DNA from 2 places in the Nonomuraea sp. NPDC050556 genome. Region 1 is predicted to be linked to the other one. Evidence: riboswitches for the same ligand, from Rfam matches in the RefSeq annotation. Region 1 holds a riboswitch; the other holds the start of a gene.
What was found. A riboswitch is a leader RNA that binds a small molecule or an ion and turns the genes downstream of it on or off. The one in region 1 is predicted to bind cobalamin.
Positions count from the first base shown of each region.

Region 2: another riboswitch for cobalamin. It lies ahead of ACIBG8_RS35050 (ribonucleoside-diphosphate reductase subunit alpha); the one in region 1 lies ahead of cobN (cobaltochelatase subunit CobN).

Region 1 is NZ_JBITGU010000002.1:1,784,145-1,787,288, forward strand. Features, by position in the region: gene cobN (cobaltochelatase subunit CobN) at 1-1,462, opposite strand, end outside; cobalamin riboswitch at 1,496-1,683, opposite strand; gene ACIBG8_RS26465 (precorrin-3B synthase) at 1,750-2,772, shown strand; gene ACIBG8_RS26470 (precorrin-8X methylmutase) at 2,769-3,144, shown strand, end outside.
Region 2 is NZ_JBITGU010000003.1:1,299,654-1,302,797, reverse strand. Features, by position in the region: gene ACIBG8_RS35050 (ribonucleoside-diphosphate reductase subunit alpha) at 1-1,846, opposite strand, end outside; cobalamin riboswitch at 1,919-2,134, opposite strand; gene ACIBG8_RS35045 (tripartite tricarboxylate transporter substrate-binding protein) at 2,137-3,081, opposite strand.

The DNA.
Region 1 (3,144 bases):
CGGCCAGGTAGTGGTGGCTCGGCGGCAGGTCGGGGTCGTGGTAGATCGCGATCGGGTTCTCGCCGAAGCCGCGCGGCGGCTGCACCATCAGCACCACGTTCCCGGCGCGCAGCGCGGCCAGCACGATGTCGCCCTCGTGGGTGAACAGCTCGCCGGGCGGCGGTCCCCAGTGCCGCTCCATGCTCTCCCTGAGGTCTGCCGGGAGGGTGCGGTACCAGGCGGTGTAGGCCGCACCGGAGATCCGTACCGGATTGCCGGCCAGTTGCTCGTCGGTGAGCCAGTTCTCGTCCTGGCCGCCGGCGGCGATCAGCGCGTGGATGAGCGCGTCGCCCTCGTCGGGGAAGCCCTCGCCCAGGTCGTAGCCCGCCTCGGCGAGCCTCGCCAGGAGCTTGACCGTGCTGGCCGGGGTGTCGAGGCCGACGGCGTTGCCGATCCGCGCGTGCTTGGTCGGGTACGCCGAGAGCATGACGACGAGCCGCTTGGACGCGTTCGGGATGTGCCTGAGCAGGCCGTGCCGTACGGCGATGCCCGCGACCCTGGCGGCGCGCTCCTCGTCCGCGACGTAGACCGTGAGCCCGTCGGGGTCGATCTCCTTGAACGAGAACGGGACCGTGATGATCCGCCCGTCGAACTCCGGGATCGCCACCTGCGACGCCGCGTCCAGCGGCGACAGGCCGTCGTCGTTCTCCTCCCACGCCTGCCTGCTCGTGGTCAGGCAGAGGCCCTGGAGGATCGGCACGTCGAGGTCGGCCAGCGCGCCCACGTCCCACGCCTCGTCGTCGCCGCCCGCCCCCGCCGTCGCGGGCCTGGACCCACCGGCGGCCAGCACGGTCACCACCAGGGCGTCGGCGGCGCGCAGGGTTTCGAGCAGCGCGGGCTCCGCCGTACGCAGCGAGGAACAGAAGACCGGCAGCGCACGGCCCCCGGCGTTCTCGATCGCGGTGCAGAGGGTCTCGACGAAGCCCGTGTTGCCCGCCATGTGGTGCGCCCGGTAGTAGAGCACCCCGATGACCGGCCCCTCGCCGGTGCTCTCCCTGCCCAGGAGCCCCCAGGAGGGCGCCGGGGTGGGCGGTGCGAAGCCGTACCCGGTGAGCAGGACCGTGTCGGAGAGGAACTTGTGCAGTTCGCCCAGGTTGTCCGGCCCGCCCTGGGCCAGGTAGGCGTGCGCCTGTGCGCACACCCCGCCGCTGACCGTGGACAGCTCCATCAGCTCGGCGTCCGGCGCCTGCTCGCCGCCGAGCACCACCACGGGACGCGGCCCGGCCAGCAGGTGGTCGAGCCCCTCCTCCCAGGCCCTGCGCCCGCCGAGCAGGCGGACGATCACCAGGTCGGCGCCGTCGACGAGGGCGGGAAGGTCGTCGACCCCCAGCCTGGCCGGGTTGCCGAGCCGGTAGCCGGCGCCGCTCGCGCGGGCGCTCAGCAGGTCGGTGTCAGAGGTCGAGAGCAGCACAACGCCAGGCACGACAACGTCCTCCCTCGGGGTCCTCGCCCCGGGTCGCAGGTCACGACGGCAGGAGTCTCCTGGCTCCCGGATCGACGCTCACCCCGGCCTTCCCGTCCATTGCTGGACAGTGGCCTTCGGTGGAGTTCGCTCCCCGGTCACAGTGGCGGGACCGCGCCGGTTTCACACCGGCTTCCTCCCATTGCCATCGCCTAGGGGGAGCCTACAGTGGCGTTACCATCCTGAACGTGTCCATAGCTGACTTTTCCGGACGAACGCGCCCTGACGCATGTCCGGGAGCGTTACAGGTGCACCAGGCGGCGGACGGGCCGCTGGCCCGGGTCCGCGTGCCCGGCGGGCTGATCTCCACGGCGCAGCTCACGTTGCTGGCTACCGGGGTGCTCGAGCTGACCTCACGGGCCAACGTGCAGGTCAGGGGGGTACGGTCACCCGCTTCCTTTGCCTCGGCGCTCGCCGGGGCTGGGTTGCTGCCGTCGGCCTCGCACGAGCGGGTGCGCAACATCGTCGCGTCCCCTTTGGGCGGGCGCGGGGTCTCGGGTCGTTGGGACACGCAGCCGCTGGTGGAGGCGCTTGACCAGGCGTTGTGTGCGCGGGATCGGCTTGCCTCGCTGCCTGGGCGGTTCCTTTTCGCGGTGGACGACGGGACGGGCGACATGCTCGGCCTCGGCGCCGACGTCACCCTGACCCCGGACGGCCTGGTGGTGGCCGACTCCCTGCTTGTTAAGGGCGCGACAGACCCGCTCTCGGCCGCAGAAGCCTTCCTCGACGAACGCGACTCCGAGTGGCGCATCACCGAACTCCCGAACGGCCCCGCCCGCATCGCCGCCCGTCTTGGGATCCCTGGAACTCTTGTGACCTCGCAACCTCCCCGCCAGCAGCGTGCGGGGTTGCTGGAGCAGCGGGACGGGCGGGTCGCGCTGGAGGTCGTGCCCCCGCTCGGCCGCCTCTCCCCCGCCCACGTGCGCGCCCTCGCCGACACCACCGACCACGTCCGGCTCACCCCCTGGCGCACCGTCGTGCTCGTCGACCTCCCACCCGAGGAAGCCGCGCACGTGGCAGCACACCTGGAGGCAGCAGGCCTGGTGACCGACCCGAGCTCCCCCTGGGTGGGCGTCACCGCCTGCACCGGCAGCCCCGGATGCGCCAAATCCCTCGCGGACGTGCAGCAGGACGCCGCCCGCTGGACCCCCACCAGACCCACCACCACCCCCGTGCACTGGTCCGGCTGCGAGCGTCGCTGCGGCCTCCCGAAGGGCCAGGTCACGCAGCTGATCGCCACAGCAGACGGTTACCAGGAAAGGCAGCAGTGATCGACTACATCCGCGACGGCGCCGAGATCTACCGGCAGTCGTTCGCCACCATCCGCGCGGAAACCGACCTCAGCGGCATCCCGCCCGAGGTGGCCCAGGTGGCCGTACGGATGATCCACGCCTGCGGCATGACCGACCTGGTCACCGACCTGGCCTGGTCCACCGGCGCGGTGACCCGGGCCCGCGAGGCGCTGAAGGCAGGGGCGCCCGTGTTCTGCGACGCCACGATGGTCGCCACCGGTGTGACCAGGAAGCGCCTGCCCGCCGACAACGACGTGGTGTGCACGCTCAACGACCCCCGCGTCCCCGCCCTGGCGGAACGGCTCGGCACCACACGCAGCGCGGCGGCGCTTGAGCTGTGGCGCGACCGGC
Region 2 (3,144 bases), on a different contig from region 1:
GGACGCCGGGGATGTCCTGCACCGAGCCGTCGGCCCGCTTGATGGCGTCGCGCATCTCCTGCGTCCACAGCCCGCGCGCCTGTAGATCGGCCACCAGATACCGGTTGACCTGCAAGAACTCGCCCGACAGCGTCTCGCGCTTGAAGACGTTCGACACCTGCGGCTCGATGCACTCGTAGCACCCGGCGATGGAGGCGATCGTCGCGGTGGGCGCGATGGCGATCATCAGCGAGTTGCGCAGCCCGGTCCTGGCGATCTTCTCCCTGAGCTCGGCGGGCACGGCGACGTCGTAGTGGTCGGGGTGCAGGACGCCGTCCGACGCCCTGGTCTCGCCGTACGACGGGTGACGGCCACGCTCGACGGCCAGGTCGGCCGAGGTGTCGTAGGCGGCCAGCGCGATCTCCTCGGCGATCCGCGTGGACAGCTCCAGCGCCTGCGGCGAGTCGAACGGCAGCCGCAGCGCGAAGAACACGTCGGCCAGGCCCATGACGCCGAGGCCGATCGGCCGCCAGCGCAGGTTCGCCGCCTGCGCCTCGGGGGTCGGGTAGAAACCGAGGTCGATGGTCCTGTCCAGGAAGCGGACGGCGGTGCGCACGGTGGCGCGCAGCCGCTCGAAGTCCACGGCCCCGCCGCGCACGTGGGTGGCCAGGTTGATGGAGCCGAGGTTGCAGACCGCGGTCTCGCCGTCGCTGGTCACCTCGAGGATCTCGGTGCACAGGTTCGACAGGTGGATGACGTTCTCGGGCCGCGCGGTCTGGTTGGAGGTGCGGTTGGCGGCGTCCTTGAAGGTCATCCAGCCGTTGCCGGTCTGGGCGAGCGTGCGCATCATCCGCCCGTAGAGCACCCGCGCGGGGAGCTGGCGGACGTAGAGGCCCGCGTCCTCATAAGCCTTGTAGGCCTCGTCGAAGGCGGAGCCGTACAGGTCGGTGAGGGAAGGGACCTCCTTGGGGTCGAACAGCGACCACACGCCGTCGGCCTCGACCCTGCGCATGAACTCGTCGGGCACCCAGTTGGCCAGGTTCAGGTTGTGCGTGCGCCGGGCCTCCTCGCCGGTGTTGTCGCGCAGCTCCAGGAACTCCTCGATGTCGGCGTGCCACGTCTCCAGGTAGACGCAGGCCGCGCCCTTGCGCCGACCGCCCTGGTTGACGGCGGCGACGGAGGAGTCGAGGGTGCGCAGCCACGGCACGATGCCGTTGGAGTGCCCGTTGGTGCCGCGGATGAGCGAGCCGCGCGAGCGGACCCGCGTCCAGGCGATCCCGATGCCTCCGGCGTACTTGGACAGCCGCGCCACCTGGGCGTAGCGCTGGTAGATGCCGTCGAGGTCGTCGCGCGGCGAGTCGAGCAGGAAGCACGACGAGAGCTGCGGGCGGCGGGCGCCGGAGTTGAACAGCGTCGGCGACGACGGCAGGTACGACAGGGTCGACATGAGCGCGTAGAGCTCGGCGGCCTCCCCGACCGTCGAGGACAACCCGCAGGCGACCCGCAGCATGAAGTGCTGGGGGCGTTCGAGGACGGCGCGGCTGACCGGGTGGCGCAGCAGGTAGCGGTCGTAGACGGTGCGCAGCCCGAAGTACTCGAACCGGTCGTCCCCGGACGGGTCGATCAGCGCGTCCAGCTCATCCCGATTTTTCTGGACAAAGTCGGCCAGCGAGTCCTGGATGAGTCCCGCGGCGTGCGTGGCGGCGATGGAGGACGAGAACGAGGTCACGCCGTGCGTGGCCGCCTCGTCGGCGATCTCCTCGGCGAGCAGCCCCGCTGCCACCCGCGAGTTGGCCGGGTCGGCGATCACCCGGGCGGCTGCCTCCTCGATGGCCAGCCTGCGGTCGAACTCAACGATCTGCGTCACGCGCTCTCTCCTCGCGAGCGACCCCGGGGAAAGGCATGCGGCGGCACGCCCCAGACCCTCCCTCGAGGTCCATGGACAAAGACATCCGCTGGCAGGTCTTCGGACTCGCGGGCACGCCTCATGACGAGGCGCCTACTGGCCGTCGCTTCCCAGAAAGGTGCTTCCAGTGCTTCGTGACGGCGGTCGTTCCCACTCACCGCTGCGGGGCAGTCTCCGACTCTCACGGAGTTCCCTTTTGCTCCGGCTCCCCGGTTGAGGGGAAGCCGAACCAGCGAGACGAGATCCTACATCTAGTGGCCGCCGCCGCAACTATCCCCACAACTTGTGCCCGGCGTGTCGAGGAGCCCAAGATCGAACAGGACCTCGTGGGTCCGTTCCACCTCGGAGCCGAGCCACTGCGCGAAGGCGTCCCCGCTCAGCGGCAACGGCCTCCATCCTCCGGTACGGCAGGCGTCCTGCCACCGCTCGGACTCCGCGACGCGGTCGCACATGGCGATCGCGGCGGCCCGCGCGTCCTCCCGCATGCCGCCGGGCCCGAGCACCGCGCACCAGTCGGCGAAGTCGACCCGCACCCCGCTCTCCAGCAAGGTCGGCACGTCGAGTCCCTCGACCCGCTCGGCCGACGAGACCGCGAGCGCCCTGACCTTCCCCCTGTCGATGCGGGAACGCCACTCGCACAGCGGCCCCGCAGCCACGGCCGCCCGCCCGGCGAGCAGCGCCGCAGCCGCCTCGGCCGTGCTCGGGTACCCGGCATAGTCGACGAGCCTGGTGTCCGCGCCGAGCCCCTTGGCGATCAGGCCGAACAGCAGGTGGTCCGCCTCGCCCTCCGGCCGCCCGGCCAGCATGGTGCGGGACGGCTCCGCGGTGAGGTGTGCGGCGAAGGCGTCGAAGTCGGCGTGGCGCGAGTTGACCGGCACGACGACGACCTCGGGCTCGCCGACGAGCCTGGCCAGCGGGGTGGTGGTGTCGAGCACGGAGGCGCCCTCGTTGCGCTGCACGGTGGCCAGCGCGGTCAGCCCGGTGACGGTGATCGTCGTCGCGGCGCGCCCCTGCGCGAGGTAGCCGGCCGTACGGAGAGTCCTGGTCAGGGCCCGGGCGACGGGCACCCAGGGCTCGCCGCCCGAGATCACCGAGACCCGGCCGAGAACGTCGGCCGACGGGGTTCCTGCGGAGCAACCGGCCAGGCAGGCGGCCGCGGCGCCCAGCCCGAGCGCGAAGAACTGCCGACGGTGCATAACGCCACCCTCCCCCCGATGATCCCCAATACCATGGGTTATTACCAGATCACGGCGAGTTAC